Regions from separate parts of the Martelella mangrovi genome, predicted to be linked through region 2. Evidence: predicted binding sites of a transcription regulator. Region 2 holds the regulator's gene; the other holds the start of a gene.
The links. Region 2 encodes LexA, which represses DNA repair genes until DNA is damaged. Its sites were predicted from a motif close to TGTTCNNNNTGTGTTCNG; they were not measured.
Positions count from the first base shown of each region.

Region 1: a site for LexA is predicted at 5,170-5,187, ahead of recA (recombinase RecA). Genes of this name have one in related genera too.

Region 1 covers NZ_JBEPLY010000017.1:44,420-54,396, forward strand. Annotated here, with positions in the region: gene ABID12_RS19010 (ABC transporter substrate-binding protein) at 1-334, opposite strand, end outside; gene murQ (N-acetylmuramic acid 6-phosphate etherase) at 397-1,329, opposite strand; gene ABID12_RS19020 (MurR/RpiR family transcriptional regulator) at 1,594-2,451, shown strand; gene ABID12_RS19025 (AraC family transcriptional regulator) at 2,465-3,319, opposite strand; gene ABID12_RS19030 (SulP family inorganic anion transporter) at 3,485-5,149, shown strand; gene recA (recombinase RecA) at 5,309-6,391, shown strand; gene alaS (alanine--tRNA ligase) at 6,561-9,215, shown strand; gene dusA (tRNA dihydrouridine(20/20a) synthase DusA) at 9,236-9,977, opposite strand, start outside.
Region 2 covers NZ_JBEPLY010000005.1:112,980-122,956, forward strand. Annotated here, with positions in the region: gene gltA (citrate synthase) at 1-167, opposite strand, end outside; gene ABID12_RS09470 (ComEC/Rec2 family competence protein) at 420-2,966, shown strand; gene lexA (transcriptional repressor LexA) at 2,920-3,627, opposite strand; tRNA gene ABID12_RS09480 (tRNA-Lys) at 3,808-3,883, opposite strand; gene ABID12_RS09485 (hypothetical protein) at 3,941-4,117, shown strand; gene ABID12_RS09490 (cytochrome c biogenesis CcdA family protein) at 4,132-4,866, shown strand; gene ABID12_RS09495 (AEC family transporter) at 4,893-5,843, shown strand; gene ABID12_RS09500 (UbiH/UbiF family hydroxylase) at 5,878-7,062, opposite strand; gene pcsA (phosphatidylcholine synthase) at 7,239-7,988, shown strand; gene ABID12_RS09510 (ABC transporter ATP-binding protein) at 8,180-9,760, shown strand; gene ABID12_RS09515 (ABC transporter permease) at 9,750-9,977, shown strand, end outside.

The DNA.
Region 1 (9,977 bases), on a different contig from region 2:
CATCCTCCGGCATCACTTTGTCACCATTGGAGAATTTCGCATCCGGATCAAGCTTGAACGTCAGCGTCTTGCCATCCTCGGAAAATTCCCAGGACGATGCGATGGCCGGCGCAATGTTGAGTTCGCCATCGGTGCGCACCAGCGGCTCATAGACGAGTTCCAAAAGGCGCAGCGAGGCAAAGGCGGTCTGCTTGTGCGGGTCGAGACCGGTCGCATCCTGCGACCATGCCATGTTGAGCGTTGCAGCGGATGCCGGAACGGCCGCCCCTGCCACGCCGAGTGCGGCGGCAACGGCAACCGCGGAAACCAGATTTTTGAAACGGGGTCTACCCATGATCATATCCCTCGAGATTATTGCGTGTTGCCGATGCGGCCTTCGCCGGCACCGGAGAGACTTCAGCTATCGCGGCTTTGCGCCGTCTTCTGATTGATCGCCTGGCGCAGGAAACCGCCCGTCTCCGTGAGGAGGTCGCGGCCGTCCTGCATGTCCATATCCGTCAGCGCCATCAAAATGGCGAGTTTGACGTCGTTTCCGGTCTGCTTCAGCAAGTGCTCGGCGGTTTCATCCGAAACCCCGGACGCTTCCATGACGATGCGCACGGCACGCGCATAAAGCTTGGCATTCGACACCGTCACATCGACCATCAAGTTCTGATAGACCTTGCCGATGCGGATCATGCTGGCCGTGCTCAGCATGTTGAGCACCAGCTTCTGCGCCGTGCCGGATTTCAGCCGGGTGGACCCGGCAAGCACTTCCGGGCCAACGACGGGGGCAATCGAGATATCGGAAATCGCGGCGATGGCCGACGCCGGGTTACAGGAAAGCGCAACGGTGGCCGCTCCCTTCTCCCGCGCATATTCGAGCGCGCCGATAACATAGGGCGTGCGCCCGCTGACGGCGATGCCGACGACCACATCCTTCGCCGTCAGATCTATCGCTTCGAGATCCCGCGCGCCCAGCACCGGATCGTCTTCCGCCCCTTCCACGGCCGTGGTCAGCGCTCTCTCACCGCCCGCGATCAGACCGACGACCATGCCCGGCGGCACGGAAAAGGTCGGCGGGCATTCGGATGCATCGAGCACCCCGAGCCGCCCGCTGGTGCCCGCGCCGATATAGACGAGCCTGCCGCCGGCGTTGAAGGCGTCGACGATGCGGTCAACGGCGCGCGCAATCGCATCAGCTTCCCGCCCGACCGCGATGGCAGCCTCGCCATCCTCGGCATTGATCTTTTCGATGATTTCACGCGTTGACAGCAGGTCGAGATCGAGCGTGCGCGGATTGCGCCCCTCGGACACCAGTTTTTGAAGCTCGCCAGCCAGCAAATTCATGAAGTGCATTCCCCGTTATGACCGGCTGCGTTTGTTTTTATTATTGTTGTAACGACGGCCTTTTACGAACGCTATAATCGTAAATTCCATTTGTCAAATTCAATTCAGAATAATTTATTCCATATCGACAACGGGCTTACCTGCCACCCGTCAGGGGCTTCGGCAACACAGGGAAACCCGTTACACTTTCGCAATCATTCCATTGTATTCCAGAAATAAGGAATTTATTATTCCGCCCGATACGTCCCAGGCGAGAGGAAAACCGTGTCCGTTCTCAACGTGATCGAAGCGCAGCTTGAAAGCCTTGCACCGGCGGACCGGCAGATCGGCCGCTTCATTCTGGAACATCCCGACGAGGTGCTGCGGCTTTCCTCTGCCCGCCTTGCCGAAGAAACCGGCCGCAGCCAGTCCAGCGTGGTGAAATTCGCCCAGAAATTTGGCTTTGCCGGCTATCAGGAGATGAAACTCGCCGTCAGCAAGGCCCGCGCCCGCGAATGGCGCCCGCCCGGCGCGCTGCACAGCACGATCGAACTGGGCGACAGCCCGTCGACGGTGGCGCAGAAAATGCTTTCGAGCAAGATGCACGCCATGCAGCAGACGGTTGCCGCCAATGACGAGCGCGAGATTGCCCGCGCGCTCGACCTGATCGATACGGCCGGACGCATCCATGTGGCAGGCGTCGGCGCTTCCTCGCTGGTGGCACGCGATTTCTGCCTGAAACTGCAGAAGCTCGGACGCTATGCGCTGCACGATGCCGACAGCCATGTGCAGATGGCCAATGTTTCCGCCTCGAAATCCGGCGATGTGCTTTTTGCGCTCTCCCATTCCGGCACCAGCATCGAAACGGTGCGGATTGCCGAACTGGCCCGCAAGCGCGGCGCTGCCGTGGTTTCGATTACAGGGCCGCAGCAAAACCCGGTCGCCCGCGGCGCCGGCATCGCGCTCTACACCATTGCCGACGAGGAACGGGTGCGCTCCTCCGCCATCACCGCCCGCGATGCCCAGTTGATGCTGACCGACTTCCTGTTCATCCTCCTGCTCCAGCGCCAGAAGGACGCCGGCGACTATATCGCCGACAGCGGCGAGGCCGTGACCGCGCTGAAGCTCGGCGGCGAGAAATAGGACCCCGCGCGCCTCACGTCTTCAGCGGTACACAGATCTCGGTGACAAGTTCGGCAGGCGGCGTGTCGCGCGGATTGTTGCGGTAGATTTCACAGGGCGGACCGTCTGCGGGCTCGAGACCTGCCGCCGGCAGCCAGCTTCCGTAAAACCAGTTATAGGCCTTGTGCAGTTCGGCATAAGGGCCGGTGTGTGTCAGCACCGAATAGCGGCCACCCTCCAGCTTGCGGCTTTCCAGCCCCGCAGGCACATCGGCGTCATCCGGCAGGGTGAGAGCGGCAAAGGAATTCAGCGCCGCCTCCTCGGTTATACCCGGATCGTCGTAATAGACGCCGATCATTTCGGTTTCCGGCCCGAATGCCCCGCCTGCAGCCATTAGACCGGCGGCAGGCCCGAAGGCCTTGTCGATTTCCATGTAGGAGCCGCGATGCGGCAGGCCTGCAAGTCTGCGTTCATTCATCGTACGCAGTTCGACGTCATACATATCGCTCTCCCATTGCGTGACCGGTTGATCGAACATCCTGTGCCGGCCTTCGCTTCTGTAGCGCGCCGGGGTGATGCCGTAGGTGCTCCTGAAAACACGCGTAAACGCCTGAACGCTGGATACGCCAGAGCGTCTTGCAATCGCCTCGACGGAAGCATCGGAATTGACGAGTTCGCCTGCTGCGCGGTGAAGCCGCAGCCGCCGCACCGTCGCGGCAATGGTTTCTCCATAAACGCCGCGATAGATGCGATGCCAGTGCCATGGCGAAAGGCAGGCGATTTCCGCAAGCCCGGCAAAGTCGAGGTCGTCGTCCAGATGGTTATGGATATAGGCGCTCACCCGCATCAGGCGTTGCTGATAGGTCTGAAAATCCGGTTCACTGTTCATGATCTCTTTCCGTTTTCATTTGGCCCTGTCGTTGAAGCACGAACCGGTTTGACAAATCTTGCGGAATTGCCCGCGTACCGAAAAACGTTACGCTACCCTTGCCAGAAGCAACAGATTTGTTAGACAGGATTCCATTCTCCTCCCCCCGCGCAAGGTCGCAAAGCCATGCCTACCCGTCTCGTTCCCAAAACCGTCAGCGTTCTCAAGGAAGGCTATGGCCTGTCCCGGCTGAAGGCCGATACCATTTCCGGACTGACCGTCGCCATCGTCGCCCTGCCACTTTCCATGGCAATCGCGATCGCCTCCGGCGTTTCGCCCGATCGCGGGCTCTACGCCGCGATCATCGGCGGTTTCTTCGTCTCGCTTTTCGGCGGCAGTCGCCATCAGATCGGCGGGCCGGCAGGCGCATTCATCGTTCTGGTGGCTGCCTCTGCGGAGCGCCACGGCATTGACGGGCTGATGCTGGCGGTGATCATTTCCGGACTGATCATGATCGCTGCCGGTTATCTGCGGCTGGGCGCCTATATCCGCTTCATCCCCTACCCCGTGACGGTCGGCTTTACGGCGGGCATCGCCATCATCATCTTTGCCAGCCAGCTTTCGGCAATCCTCGGGCTTGACCTGCCGGGCAAGGAACCGGGGCCATTTGCCGACAAGGTCGCCTATCTGTCGCAATTCGTCGGCACCACCAATTTTGCCGCACTGGCCATTGCCGTCGGCACGATTGCCCTGATCATCGCACTTCGAAAACTGCGGCCCGGCTGGCCCGGCATGCTGATTGCCGTTGCCGTCGCCACGCTTGCGGCCACCCTGCTGCATCTGCCGGTGGAAACCATCGGCAGCCAGTTCGGCGGCCTGCCGCGCGGCCTTCAGTCTCCGTCAGTGCCGGCCCTGTCGGTCGAAAAGGTGATCTCGGTTCTGCCGGATGCCTTCGCTTTTGCGCTGCTGGGCTCCATCGAATCGCTGCTGTCTGCCGTTGTCGCCGACGGCATGACCGGCCGCCGCCATCGCTCCAACATGGAACTGATCGGCCAGGGCGTGGCCAACATCGCCTCCGGGTTCTTCGGTGGCATCTGCGTGACCGGCACGATCGCCCGCACGGCCACCAATGTCCGCGCAGGCGCCACAAGCCCGTTTTCCGGCATGCTGCATGCCGCATTCCTGCTGGTGTTCATGCTGGTGGCGGCCCCGCTCGCCCGCTTCATTCCGCTGGCAGCCCTTGCCGGCGTTCTGGCGGTGGTGGCCTGGAGCATGGTCGAAAAGCCGGCAATCCGGGCGCTCTTCAGGAGTTCGCGCGGTGATGCGGTGATCCTGACCGTCACGCTGCTGCTGGTGGTCTTCCGCGACCTCACCGAAGGCATTGTCGCCGGGTTTGCGCTCGGCGCCGTCCTGTTCATCGATCGCATGGGCCGGGATGTCGCCGTCAGCCCCTATGACGACTATAACGCCAAGACCGAACACCCGATCGTCAACACCGATCCCGACACCATCGTCTATCGCATTTCCGGCGCCTTCTTCTTCGGCGCAGCCTCCACTGTCGGCTCCGTGCTCGATCGCATCGCCGACAGCGCGAAGAATTTCGTGCTCGACCTGTCGGACGTCTCCTACATCGATTCGTCGGCCGCCAATGTGCTGGAAAGCACGATCCGACGCGCCCACGCCCGCAATGTCAGGGTCTTGCTGAGCGGCGTCGACCCCAGGGTCAAGGCGATCCTGACCGCCAATCATATCGACGAAAACCGGGTGACCTATTGCGCCGATCTCGACGCCGCAGCCGCAATCATCGGTGCCGCCGGCGGTGCCACGGCAGCACAGCCGGCCGACACGTGATCCACATCTCTCTGCGAGATCGGAACGTAAAAAGAACACGGATAGAAAAGTAATTTAAAAACAGTGGCGCAAGAAGACTTGAAAAAGGAGAACAAATAGAGTACGGATAGGGAAATCACAGCCTCACCTAGGCGGCGGGCGAAACAAGGGATAAAGTCGATGGCACAGAATTCACTCAAACTCGTTGAGGAAAAGGCAGTGAACAAGAGCAAAGCGCTGGAAGCAGCACTTTCCCAGATCGAACGTTCGTTCGGTAAGGGCTCGATCATGAAGCTCGGCGCTCAGGACAGCATCGTCGAGATCGAAACCGTTTCGACCGGCTCGCTGGGCCTCGACATCGCCCTTGGCATCGGCGGCCTGCCGCGTGGCCGCATCATTGAAATCTACGGGCCGGAAAGCTCCGGCAAGACCACGCTTGCGCTGCAAACCATTGCCGAAGCGCAAAAGGGTGGTGGCACCTGCGGCTTTATCGATGCCGAACATGCGCTAGATCCGGTCTATGCCCGCAAGCTTGGCGTTGACCTGCACGACCTTCTGATCTCGCAGCCGGATACCGGTGAACAGGCGCTTGAAATCGCCGACACGCTGGTGCGTTCCGGCGCGCTTGACGTGATCGTGGTCGACTCCGTTGCCGCCCTCACCCCGCGCGCTGAAATCGAAGGTGAGATGGGCGACAGCCTTCCCGGCTCCCAGGCCCGCCTGATGAGCCAGGCGCTGCGCAAGCTGACGGCTTCGATCTCGCGCTCCAACTGCATGGTCATCTTCATCAACCAGATCCGCATGAAGATCGGCGTCATGTTTGGTTCGCCCGAAACCACGACGGGCGGCAATGCGCTGAAGTTCTACGCCTCTGTCCGCCTCGACATCCGCCGCATCGGCGCAGTCAAGGACCGCGACGAGGTGGTCGGCAACCAGACCCGCGTCAAGGTCGTCAAGAACAAGATGGCACCGCCCTTCAAACAGGTGGAGTTCGACATCATGTATGGCGAAGGCGTTTCCAAGATGGGCGAGCTGATTGACCTCGGCGTCAAGGCCGGCATTGTGGAAAAATCCGGTTCCTGGTTCTCCTATAACAGTCAGCGGCTCGGTCAGGGCCGTGAGAATGCCAAGACGTTCCTGAGGGAAAATGCCGCAATTGCCGAAGAGATCGAGCTGGCCTTGCGCCAGAATGCCGGTCTGCTGTCCGAAGGTCTTCTCGATGCCGAAGAGGAAAGCCCGACGACCGGAACCGACGACGATTGATCGCACGGTTCGGCCTCACGGCGGACGACTGGAACGTTTGATACATGAAATCAGCAGCGGCTTTACGGAGCCGCTGTTTTGTCTTGTCTGGACAGTGGCGGCGCCTGTCGCTAAAAGCCGTGAAAGTCTCGGCAGACAACACCGATATACGTAAGGGGCGTGGCATAGCATGAGTGGCGTGAATGAAATCCGGTCGACCTTTCTCGACTTCTTCAAGCGGAACGGGCATGAGGTCGTCCCGTCCAGCCCGCTTGTGCCGCATAACGACCCGACCCTGATGTTCACCAATGCGGGCATGGTGCCGTTCAAGAACGTGTTCACCGGTCTTGAAAGCCGTCCCTATTCGACGGCGACGACCGCGCAGAAATGCGTGCGCGCCGGCGGCAAGCACAACGACCTCGACAATGTCGGCTATACGGCCCGCCATCACACATTCTTCGAGATGATGGGCAATTTTTCCTTCGGTGATTATTTCAAGGAGCAGGCGATCTCGCTGGCCTGGGAACTGATCACAAAGGAATTCGGCCTGCCGAAGGACAAGCTTCTCGCGACAGTCTATCATGAAGATGACGAGGCCTTCGATCTCTGGCGCAAGATTGCCGGCCTGCCCGAAGATCGCATTATCCGTATCCCGACATCGGACAATTTCTGGTCGATGGGCGATACCGGTCCGTGTGGCCCCTGTTCCGAGATCTTCTTCGACCATGGCGACCATATCTGGGGCGGCCCGCCCGGATCGCCGGAAGAAGATGGCGACCGTTTCATCGAGATCTGGAATCTCGTTTTCATGCAGTATGAGCAGCTCACGCCCGAGCGGCGCGAGGACCTTCCCCGTCCGTCGATCGATACCGGCATGGGTCTGGAGCGGGTTGCCGCCGTCCTGCAGGGCAAGCATGACAATTACGACATCGACCTGTTCCAGAAGCTGATCGGTGCATCCGAAGAACTGACGGGTGTAAAAGCCGAGGGCGAGCGGCAGGCCAGCCACCGTGTGATTGCCGATCACCTGCGCTCATCCGCTTTCCTGATTGCCGATGGCGTGCTGCCGTCGAATGAGGGCCGCGGCTATGTGCTGCGCCGGATCATGCGTCGCGCCATGCGCCATGCCGAACTGCTCGGCGCCAGAGAGCCGATCATCTATCGGCTGCTGCCGACCTTGGTCGGCGAGATGGGCCGCGCCTATCCCGAATTGCAGCGTGCTGAATCCCTGATTTCGGAAACGCTTCAGCTTGAAGAATCACGCTTCCGCAAAACCCTCGATCGCGGCCTGACACTGCTTGAGGATGCCACACGCAATCTCTCCGAAGGTGAAAGCCTCGACGGCGAGACCGCCTTCAAGCTCTACGACACCTATGGCTTTCCGCTTGACCTGACCCAGGATGCACTGCGCGCGCGCGGCATTCACGTCGACCTGTCCGGCTTTCAGGACGCCATGCACCGTCAGCGTGCCGAAGCGCGCGCGCACTGGGCCGGTTCGGGCGATACAGCCACCGAAACCATCTGGTTCGAGCTTGGCGACAAGCACGAAGCCACTGAGTTCCTCGGTTACGAGACGGAAAAGGCCGAAGGCGTGGTGCTGGCGCTGGTCAAGGACGGCGCCACTGCGGAAAAGGCGTCTGCCGGTGACAGCGTTGCTGTCGTTGTCAACCAGACGCCGTTTTACGGTGAATCCGGCGGTCAGATGGGAGACACCGGCACGATTTCAACCGATCGCGCCAGTCTTCGGGTGACCGATACCCAGAAAAAGGCCAATGGGCTGTTCATTCATTATTGCGAAGTCGAGGATGGTGACCTCACGCTGGGAGAGCCGGTCAGCCTTGAAGTGGATCATGCGCGTCGCGCGCGCCTGCGCGCCAATCACTCGGCAACCCATCTGATCCACGAAGCGCTGCGCCAGAAACTCGGCCCCCATGTCGCCCAGAAGGGCTCGCTGGTGGCGCCCGAGCGACTGCGTTTCGACATTTCTCACCCCAAGCCGATGACAGCGGAAGAACTTGCCGTCGTCGAAGACATGGCCAACGAAATCGTGCTGCAGAATGCGCCCGTCTCGACCCGCCTGATGGGCGTGGACGATGCCATTGCCGAAGGCGCAATGGCGCTGTTCGGCGAGAAATACGGCGATGAAGTGCGCGTTGTCTCCATGGGCACCGCAACGGCCGGCGACAAGGCGGGCAAGACCTATTCGCTTGAGCTGTGCGGCGGCACCCATGTCCGCGCCACCGGCGAGATCGGCCTGATCCGCATTGTCGGCGAAAGCGCCGTCGGCGCCGGTGTCCGCCGTATCGAAGCGCTGACAGGCGTCGATGCACGACATTACCTCACCCAGCAGGATGACAAGGTCAAGGCACTCGCCGCTACCCTCAAGGTGCAGCCCGACGAGGTGGCAAACCGCGTTTCCGCCCTTGCCGAGGAGCGGCGCCGGCTTGAACGTGAACTTGCCGAGGCGCGCAAGCAGATCGCGCTTGGCGGCCCTGGCTCCTCCGATGAAGCGGAGATGATCGGCGACATTTCGCTTGCCGCCAAGGTTCTTTCCGGCGTGGCCGCAAAGGAGCTGAAAGGCCTTGCCGACAGCGCCAAGAAAGACAGGGAGCGCACCGTCGTGGTGTTCATCAGCATCGCCGAAGACAACAAGGCAAGTGTTGTGGTTTCGCTCACAGCCGATCTGACCGACACCGTATCCGCGGTCGATCTCGTGCGCGAGGCCTCGGCTGCGCTTGGCGGCAAGGGCGGTGGCGGCCGGCCGGACATGGCTCAGGCCGGCGGTCCGGACGGCGACAAGGCAGACGACGCGATCGAAGCGATCCGCACGGCGCTCAAGCGCTGAGAAGAACCGATGCCGAAACCTCAGACCGTTTCGGCATCATATTCCACCGCCGCGAAGGCGGCGGCGATAACCTCCGGTCCTGCACCCTGTTTCGGCGCCTCGGTCGACAGGATCTGGCGGTAGAGTCGTGCACCTGCATATCCGCTGAAAAGACCGATCATATGGCGGGTGATCTGGGACAACCGGACACCCTGCCCCATCTGCCTTTCGGCATAATCCATCATGGTCCGGCAAAGCGCCTCAAGATCCAGCGCCTTTTCCGGCTGGCCGAAAAGCCGGTGATCGACATCGGCCAAAATGCGCGGGGTCTGGTAGGCGGCACGTCCCAGCATCACGCCATCGACATGGGCCAGCTGCGCCTCGGCTTCGTCCAACGTGGCGATCCCGCCATTCACGCCAATGAAGAGATCCGGAAACTCCAACTTCATGCGGTGAACCAGCCCATAGTCAAGCGGCGGGATTGTCCGGTTTTCTTTCGGGCTCAACCCCTTGAGCCAGGCCTTGCGCGCGTGGATCCACACCGCATCCGCCCCGGCGCCGGCCATGCGCGCAACAAAATCCGGCAGCACGGTTTCAGGATCCTGATCATCGACCCCGATCCGGCATTTGACCGAAACCGGCACATCCACTGCGGCCTTCATCGCCAAAACCGCCTTTTCCACGATCTCGGGCGTCTGCATCAGACAGGCCCCAAATGTTCCGGACTGAACGCGGTCGGAAGGGCAGCCGACATTCAAACCAATCTCGTCATAACCGAAATCC
Region 2 (9,977 bases):
ATTGCCGATTTGCACGATGCCGTCGAGGTGAAGCCGGGATCGTATGTGAACATGCCTGACTGTTTGTACAGGCTGTTGATGTCGAGCACTTTTGGACCGAAGGTGCCTGCTTCGACGTTCAGTTCCAGTTCCTGTCCGTCCAAGGTGAGTTTGCCAGTTTCCGTCATGCTATCCTCCAAATCTTCCAGCGCGGGACGCGTGATAAACACGATCAAAGGTACCAATTAGGTATAGGATCGATGCGCCGCTGCCAAGCCGCTGAATGGTTCATGTTGCGGTGCGGGTGATGATTTATAATTTGCGTTTAGCAAGTTTTTTGAGCTTCTGAAAAGGAAATTTTTCCGCAAGCTGCGTTCTGCAACGTTGCTTTTTGCTCCAGGTAACCACACGATACCCTAGGTTGTGGCGGAGCGGTTTTGATGGGAGAGGGCGAGAAACAGGTTACGGAACGTCCAAAGCGGCGCGGGGGCGGCGCCGTTCGTGGCCGCTTGCGCAGATGGCGAACGAAAGCCGCTTCCGGCAGCGATACGGTCTGGAATCCGCCAACTTCTGCGGAGCAGCCGGAGGGCAGGGACGTCGGCACGCTTTTTTCCGAAGAACTTGCCTATGGACGCAGCTTTCTGTTTGCGCCGTTTGTGATGGCTCTGGGGTCCGCGTGGTGGTTTTTCCGGCCTGCAGCGCCGTTTTCGTGGGGGCTGTGGCTCTATTGGGCGATCGCCGTTGGTGCCGCCGTTTCGTTGCGCAATGCCGGTCCGGTGAACCGGCTGGGCGCCGGTCTGGTTGCGCTCTTTCTCAGCGGCGCGTTTCTGGCGCAGCTTGAGACGGGCCGGCTTGCTACGGTGATGCTCGACTCACCGGTGACGACCCATGTTACCGGCGTGGTCGATGCCCGCGAGCCGACCGAAAACGGCTGGCGTTATGTGGTGCGCGTCATCGCCACCGACGATCCGGTGATCCACCGTCCACCTGAGCGTGTCACCCTTGTTGCCCGCGGCAAATCGCCGCCGGTCGACATCGGCGGTGCATTCACCGGCCTTGCCCGGCTTTCACCGCCTTCCGGACCGGCTCTGCCGGGCCTCGTCGATTTCGGTTTTCTTTCCTATTTCGACGGGATCGGCGCAGTGGGGTTCTTCTATGGCGCGCCAGACGCGGTTCCGGGTGATCTTCATACGCGGGAGACAAGCCGCCCTCAGTCCATTGGCCTGTTCATGCGCCACAGGGTCGAAAGCCTGCGCGATACGATTGCCGGGCGCATTCGCGCTGTCCTGCCAGACGAATCGGGGGCTTTCGCCAATGCGATCATCACCGGGCAGCGTCGCGCCATGAATGATGACACGCTGGACGCGCTGCGCAATGCCGGCCTTGCCCATGTCATCGCCATTTCGGGGCTGCACATGGCGCTCGCCGCCGGTATCTTCTTTTCAAGCCTGCGTCTTTTTCTGTCTTTTTCGCCAAAGGCGGCAGAGGCGATCGCCACCAAGAAGCTTGCCGCTATGGCCGCGATCGGGGCTGCCGGGTTCTATCTTGCGATTTCGGGCATGCAGGTCTCGGCGCAGCGCGCTTTCATCATGTTGGCGATCATGCTGCTTGCCGCCGTTGCCGACCGTCCGGCCATCAGTATGCGCAATGTCGCTCTTGCGGGGTTTGTCATCCTCGCGGTTTCGCCGTCGGAAGCTGTCGGCCCCGGCATGCAGATGTCGTTTGCCGCAACACTGGCGCTGATTGCGGGCTACAGCTTCTGGCAGCGTCGCGAATATGCTCGCCCGGCGTCGATGCCGGCCGGCACAGTGATCCGCATCGTCATGCTGGGTGCTTTCGGTATTGTGTTGACCGCACTGATCGGTGGGCTTTCGACAGCGCCGATTGCCATGGCGCATTTTCAGCGGATTGCCGGCTACGGTCTGCTCGGCAATCTGCTCGCCATGCCGATTGTCACCTTTCTGGTCATGCCCTCCGGCCTGCTGGCCATGCTGGCAATGCCGCTTAACCTGCACGGCCCCTTTCTTCTGGCCATGGGCTGGGGGCTCGACCGGGTGATTGCCATTGCGGAATGGGTCGATGGTCTTGGTGGCGCGCTCGATACCAGTGCGATGCCCCGCGGATTTCTGCTGCTTTTCCTTGTCGGGTTCATGCTGCTGGTTCTGCTGCGCACCCGTCTCAGGCTTGTCGGACTGGTGCCGATGGCAATTGCCTTTGCCTTGCCCGCCTTTTCTCAAGGCGACCGGTCGCCGCTTCTGCTTGTCTCCGAAGACGGTGCATTGGTTGCGATCGTCACCGGTGATACAGCCGCGCTCAGCAAGCGCCGTCCGCCTTCCTTCATCTTCGATCAGTGGCAGAGCGCACTTGCCATCAGCGCCACACGGCCGCCGAGCGAAACCGAAAGCAACGCTGCGATACTGAAAGACGCGGACCGGTTCGACCGCCTGGATGCTGGACAAATCACCAATGCAAGCACCGCCCTTGCCGAGGATATAAAGGCCGCGCGGACGCAATCCGGTATGTTCATCTGTGAAAAGAGCGAATGGTGTGTGGCATCGCTTCCCGGCAGCGGCCTGACCGTCGCACAAATATTCCGGCCCGCGCTCGTAGGCCCTGCCTGCGATCACGCAGACATCATTGTCAGCGTTTACCGGCCCGGTTTTCAGGCGTGCCGTTCGCCTGGTTTTCTCATCACACCAGCACTGCGCCGCCAAACCGGCACCTTGCAGTTTACTGTCCAAGATACCGATGGTTCAAAATCAAGAAATGGTAACACCACGTCCTCAGAGCCTAACCCGACCGGCTCCTGTGTGAGAACCCACGTTTCCGTCACGCCCGCCATTACGGCAGTAAAACGTCAATGGAACCAACACCGCCTCTATAACTGGCGTTCCGATTCGTATGCCGATCCTGTCAGCCTGCCGAAAACCCTCGATTTCTTCAGTGGTAGCGGCGGATCAGGCCGACAAGCTTGCCCTGAACCTTGACCTGATCGGCAGCAAATATCCGGGTTTCATAGGCCGGATTGGCGGCTTCCAGCGCAATCGACGCGCCCTTGCGGCGGAAGCGCTTCAGTGTCGCTTCCTCGTCATTCACCAGCGCCACGACAATATCGCCCGGGGCGGCCGTGTTGATATTGCGGATGACCACCGTGTCACCGTCGAATATCCCGGCTTCGATCATCGAATCGCCCTTAACTTCCAGCGCATAATGTTCGCCGGTTCCCAGCATCTCGGCCGGAACCGCAATTGCGTGGGTGTTTTCCTGTATGGCCGAGATCGGAACACCGGCTGCAATCCGCCCCATGACGGGGATATCGGTCGAGCCGCTGTCATTTCCGGCAGCCGGTGTTTTGCTTTCGGCAGGCGTCTTGCCGAGGCTGCCTTCAATCACGCTCGGTGAGAAACCGCGGCGCGGCGGCTGAGAGCCAAGGCTTTCCGGCATGCGCAGAATTTCAAGCGCGCGCGCCCTGTTGGGAAGCCGGCGAATGAAGCCGCGTTCCTCCAGCGCCGTGATCAATCGGTGAATGCCCGATTTGGACGCCAGATCCAGGGCTTCCTTCATTTCATCGAAAGACGGGGGAATGCCTGTCTCCTTCATCCGTTCATGGATGAAATACAGCAGTTCCTGTTGTTTACGAGTCAGCATTTGCAGCCCCTTGCCTTCGAAACAAATACAGAACGTTTATATCTGTTCTATCTGTGTTCCGCAAGCTGGAAATAGCAGAGCGGCCTCGATTGCGGTCAATGGAGGCATGAAGGCGGGCGGAAAGGGGTGAGTTAGAAAGTGTTGTTTCAATTTCGAAAGGAGAAAATTCTCGGCAAACAATGGTGAGCGCGCAGGGGTTCGAACCCTGGACCTACTGATTAAAAGTCAGTTGCTCTACCAGCTGAGCTACGCGCTCCCGAGCCCGGCGCCTGTTGAAGGGCCAGCGGAAAGTGGGCGGAACATAGAAAGGGTCTTGCAGAAGGTCAACCCGGAAATTCGGCTCCAAGGCGACAATTTGATGTCGGGGGCGATGCGCGGAAAGGTGATTGGAATTCAACGCCGCTGTGGTTTAAGGAACCGGCAGTTTACGGTCCGCCTTTCAGGCGGTTATCTGCTGGTGCCGGACGCGCTTTCGCCAACGGCCGAGTGACAAGAGGATTTCAGGTGTCGATCGGTGATATTTCCCTGTTGACGGCGCTTCTTGCCGGTGCGCTTTCGTTTCTCTCACCCTGCGTTTTGCCGCTGGTGCCGCCTTATCTTTGCTACATGGCGGGCATTTCGATCGATCAGTTCAGGGGAGACACCTCCGTCCGCCCGGCGCGTGTATTGTTGCCGGCGCTGTTCTTTACGCTCGGCTTTGCGACGATTTTCGTGGCGCTCGGGGCAGGGGCCTCGTCCATCGGTCAGTTGTTGCGTCAATATATCGATATTCTGGCCAAGGTCGGCGGTGTGATCATCATCATCATGGGGCTGAACTTCCTTGGTGTGCTGAAAATCCCCTTCCTGTCGCGTGAGGCGCGGTTTCATGGCGGCGGCAAGCCGGCGAGCATGTCCGGCGCCTATGTCATGGGGCTGGCCTTTGCTTTCGGCTGGACGCCCTGCATCGGACCGGTTCTGGGGGCCATTCTCGCTGTCGCGGCCACGCGCGATACGGTTTCCAACGGCGCGGTGCTGCTGGCGATCTATTCGCTTGGCCTTGCCGTGCCGTTCTGGATTGCCGCGCTTTTTTCCGGCGCCTTCATGCGCTTCCTGTCGCGGTTCCGCAAACATCTGGGCACGATTGAAAAAATCATGGGCGTGCTGCTGATTCTCACCGGCCTTGCCTTTCTTTTCGGCTTTATTGCCGATATGGCGATCTGGTTCCAGCAGACCTTTCCCGTTCTATCGCAGATCGGCTAGGGCCTGCGAAGCCCGGGTTTTGCGCCATGTCAGACATTCTAGGGCTTCTCTTTCCGTTCTTCGGACTGATTGCCGCAGGCTTTATCGCCGCCAGGCTCATCCGGCAGCCGGAATCCGGTCTTGTCTGGCTCAACGTATTCATCGTCTATGCCGCATTGCCGGCCTTGTTCTTCAAGCTTGTTTCGAACACGCCTTTCGACCAACTGACCCGGCTTGATTTCATCTCCGTTGATCTGCTGGCGACCTATGCCGTGTTTTCGCTGCTGTTTGCCGCCGGCTACTTCTGGAAACGCAACGGCGTGCGCGAGAGCACGATCCAGGCCTTTGCAGGGGCTTACGGCAATATCGGCTATATGGGGCCGGGCCTTGCCATTCTGGCGCTTGGCGAAGCGGCGGCCGTTCCCGTCGCCTTGATCGTGTGCTTTGAAAATGCGCTGCATTTCATCGTCGCACCGTCGATAATGGCGGTGGCGGATGGTGGTGCGGTGCGCAAGGCATCACTTGCCCGCCAGGTGCTGACAAAGGCGCTGCTGCACCCCTTCATCATTGCAACCGCTCTGGGTTTTGCCGTTGCTGCGAGCGGGGTTCAGCCGCCCGATGCGTTCAACCGGCTGGTGGACTATCTTGCACAGGCTGCTGCCCCTTGCGCGCTTTTTGCCATGGGGGTGACGCTTGCTCTGCGCCCGGTAAAGCGCGTGCCGGTGGAAATCGGCTATATCGTTCCGGCCAAGCTTATCTTACATCCGGTGCTGGTCTATGCCTTCATGATGCTGCATGGCGGCTTCGATCCGGTGTGGGTGGAAGCCGCCGTGCTTCTTGCAGCCTTGCCGACGGCCACCAATGTCTTCGTGATCGCCCAGCAATACGGCATCTGGTACGAGCGGGCCTCCGCCACCATCCTGATCACCACAATCTGTTCGGCGGCAACGCTGGCCGGTCTTCTGCTTCTGATCGACGCCACCGCCCTGCCGTTATAGACCCTGCCGCTATAGGCAAGGGCTAAAACAGGCTTCAGCCGGCGAATAATTCCTTGATCCCCCTGAGGGGCTGAACGCCTTCGCGCATGGCAAACTGGCGCAGCGGCGGCACGGCCGACAGCATGTAGAGGCCGGCGGAACGGGCAAGCTGCGCGGGAATGAAATCGGCAAGCAGCGAGCGGTTCAGAAGGTCGACGCTGGCCGTTCTGCTCCAGACATCGGACTTGCGCAGAAAATCATAGCGCTCGCCGGTTCTGGCGGAAATTTTCGCGCCGTCGATACCGTCCAGCATGCGGGCAAGGCGCATGATGTCGCGCAACGAAAGGTTGAGCCCCTGGGCGCCAATCGGCGGAAAGGCGTGGGCCGCCTCGCCGACAAGAACCGTACGGCCCTTGCCGAAACGGTTCGCAACCATGGAGGAAAGCGGCCATTTCTGCACCGGTCCCTCAATGGTGACCGCGCCCAGAAGCGATTGCATGCGTTCCTCGATCGCCGCCGCGATTTCAGCCTCCGGCCGCGCCGCCATGTCTTCGGCAGCCGGCGTGTCCATCACCCAGACCAGGCTGGAGCGGTTCTTCGCCGGCAGCGGCACCTGCGTGAACGGACCGCCACGGGTGTGAAATTCCGTCGAGATATCGTCATGGGCAAGTGCGTGGCTGAAATTCAGCACGACAGCCGATTGCTTGTAGGACCACTGGCGCACGCCGATCCCGGCATTTTCACGCACTTTCGAACGCCGGCCGTCGGAGCCGACGATAAGTTCGGCAGAAAATGTCTCGCCACCGGCAAGCGTCACCGCAACGCCATCCTTGTCGACGGTAAAATCGTCGGCAATGGTCTCGAAACGGGTAATGTTCGGCTCACTCGCAATCGCTTCGTTCAGCTTGCCGACCAGAACGGTGTTGGGGATGTTGTAGCCGAAGGCTTCGAGATCGATTTCAGCAGAGCGGAAACTGACGGTCGGCGCACGCACCAGCCGTCCCGTGCCGTCAATGATGCGCATGGTCTTCAGCGGTGCGGCTTCCGGCCGGACAGACTGCCACAGGCCGAGCCGGGCAAGCAGTGCGATGGAATGGTCCATCAGCGCCGTTGTGCGATGATCGCCGCCGCTGGGGGAAGGCGCGACCAGCGCGACCCTGCGGCCGGCACGGGCAAGCGCCAGCGCGGAAATCATTCCGGCGGGGCCGCCGCCGATCACGGCAATTTCAAAATCCGACATGCCTGAAACCTCGTCTTCCTGCGATTTGTTCGTTACCGATATAATGCGACCGGGCGCATTTTGCCGTGAAAAATTCTGGAAAATCATGTTTTTTTTGTACGCGGACGCGCTTCTGGTGCATTGTAGGGGTAGAGAAAACCGGGCAATAACCGCCGACACAGTTTTACGGGAAGTGAATGGGTTTGTTCAGCCAGCGTAAAGTACCTTATGCCGAAATCCGGGCGTTCTCCGTCCACATTCTGACGGCATCGGGCTCGTTCCTTGCTTTCCTTGGCGTGGTTGCCGCCGCCGAGGGGCGATTCGTGGCCATGTTCTGGTGGCTCGGCGCCGCTCTGCTGGTCGACGGCATTGACGGGCCGATCGCGCGGCGGCTGAAGGTCAGCGAGGTGCTGCCGAGCTGGTCGGGCGTGATGCTCGACAACATCATCGATTACGTGACCTATGTTCTGCTGCCGGCCTTTGCGCTCTACCAGTCCCATATGATCGGGGAGCCGTTGTCCTTCGTTGCCGCTGCGCTGATCGTCGTCTCCAGCGCGATCTATTATGCCGACAGCGGCATGAAGACGGACGAGAACTTCTTCTCCGGCTTTCCGGTGGTCTGGAACATGGTGGTGTTCTCCTTCTTCGTCATCCAGCCGTCGTCGCTGCTTGCCATGGCGATTGTGGTGCTGTCGGTGGCCCTGACCTTCGCGCCGGTGAATTTTCTGCATCCCGTCCGGGTCAAGCGGCTGCGGCCGCTCAATCTCGGCGTTTTTGCGGTCTGGTGCGTCACCGGCTTCATCGCACTTCTCGCCCGTTTCGATGCGCCGCTCTTCATCGAGGTGCTGTTCGTGGCGAGCGGCGTCTATCTCTACCTTATCGGCATGGTGCTGCAATTCCTGCCCAAACTCGGCTCGCGGGCGGCCGAAACCCGGGCTGAGTTTTGACAAGCGTCAGCACGGCAACCGAATAAAGTCGTTGGGAAACAGGCAAAAGTCATTGCGTTTCAATGAGGGTTCGTGCTTCATTTGTGCGCAATACAGGGGATGTTCTATTTTTTAGTCAATTTCCGGATGTGGTGCCGACAGGATCGGTAGCACCGGGGTTTCGCGTTTTCGGGTGAATACCGGAGGGCAGTTTGAACCAAAATGATAATGATGTGGGCGGATCACTGCTGTCCGTTCAGGGGCTGACAAAATATTTTGGTACCTTCGCTGCCTGCGATGGCATCGATCTCGATATCGATAAGGGTGAAATTCACGCTCTGCTCGGCGAAAACGGCGCCGGCAAATCTACACTTGTGAAAATGCTGTTCGGAGTGCTGGAGCCTTCCGCCGGCGAAATTCTCTGGGAGGGAAAGCCGCAGCGCATTGAAGCCCCTGCCGCTGCCCGCAAGATCGGCATCGGCATGGTGTTTCAGCACTTCTCGCTGTTCGAGGCGCTGACGGTGGCCGAGAATATCGCCCTGTCGCTCGATCCGGGCATTTCGCTTGCGAAGATCGCGGAAGAATCACGTAGGCTTTCGGTCGAATACGGCCTGCCGCTTGATCCGCGCGCCCATGTGGCCGACCTTTCGGTCGGTGAGCGTCAGCGGATCGAGATCGTGCGCGCGCTTTTGCAGAACCCGAGCCTGATCATTCTCGATGAACCGACATCGGTGCTGACCCCGCAGGAGGCGGACCGGCTGTTTGAAACGCTGGCCAAGCTGAAGGCCGAAGGGCGTTCGGTGCTCTATATCTCTCATCGGCTGGAAGAAGTGCAGCGCATCTGTGACAAGGCCACCGTGCTGCGCCACGGCAAGGTGACGGGCAATTGCAACCCGCGCAACGAGACGGCCTCTTCGCTGGCGCGGATGATGGTTGGCGGCGAAGTTTCGGAAATCACCCGGCCGGAAGCGATGAAGGCCGGCAAGGTTCTGCTTGAGGCCAAGGGGCTGACCGCACCGGCGCGCACGCCGTTTTCCACCGCTCTGAAGAACATCTACCTCGAAGTGAAAGCCGGCGAAATTCTGGCGATCGCCGGTGTCGCCGGCAATGGCCAGTCGGAGCTTTTCGATGCGCTCTCCGGCGAATATCCGGTCGATGACAATATCTCCATCCAGATCGACGGTCAGCCCGTCGGCGCCAAGGGCATCAATGCACGACGCAAGCTCGGCGCGGGCTTCGTTCCCGAGGAGCGCCACGGCCATGCCGCGGTCACGGGGATGACGTTGTCGGAAAACCTCATCCTCGCGCGCAATCAGGCCGAATCGGATATTTTTCTGGCCGGTGGGCCGCTCAGGGTCATCCGTCGCGCCGTCGCCCGGGCGCGCACCGGTGAGATTGCTGGTTTCATGGATGTCCGCAAGAGCGGTGAAAATCCGGCGGCAGGCGCGCTGTCGGGTGGCAATCTGCAGAAATTCATCGTCGGGCGCGAACTGGACCGCAAGCCCAAGGTCATCATCGTCAACCAGCCGACCTGGGGCGTGGATGCCGGCGCTGCCGCTCATATCCGCCAGGCAATGGTCGATCTTGCCAGATCGGGCTCGGCCGTGCTGGTGATTTCGCAGGATCTCGACGAGATCTTCGAAATCGCCACGCGGATCGCGGTGATTTCCGAAGGTCAGCTGTCCGACAGTCATCCGGCGGAAACAATGACGCGCGAGCGGATCGGGCTGTTGATGGGCGGCATCCATGGCGAGGATGCGGACAAGGATGTGGAGACGGCCGATGCGCATTGAACTTGAACGGCGCGCCAATAGTTCGCCGCTGTTTTCGTTGCTGTCGCCGCTGATCGCGTTTGCGCTGACAGTGTTTTTCGGGGCGATCATGTTTGCGCTTCTGGGCAAGGACCCGGTCGAGGCGCTCTATCGCTTTTTCATCGAGCCGCTGTTCGATATCTGGTCCCTGCATGAGCTGATGATCAAGGCAGCACCCCTGATCATGATCGCGGTCGGG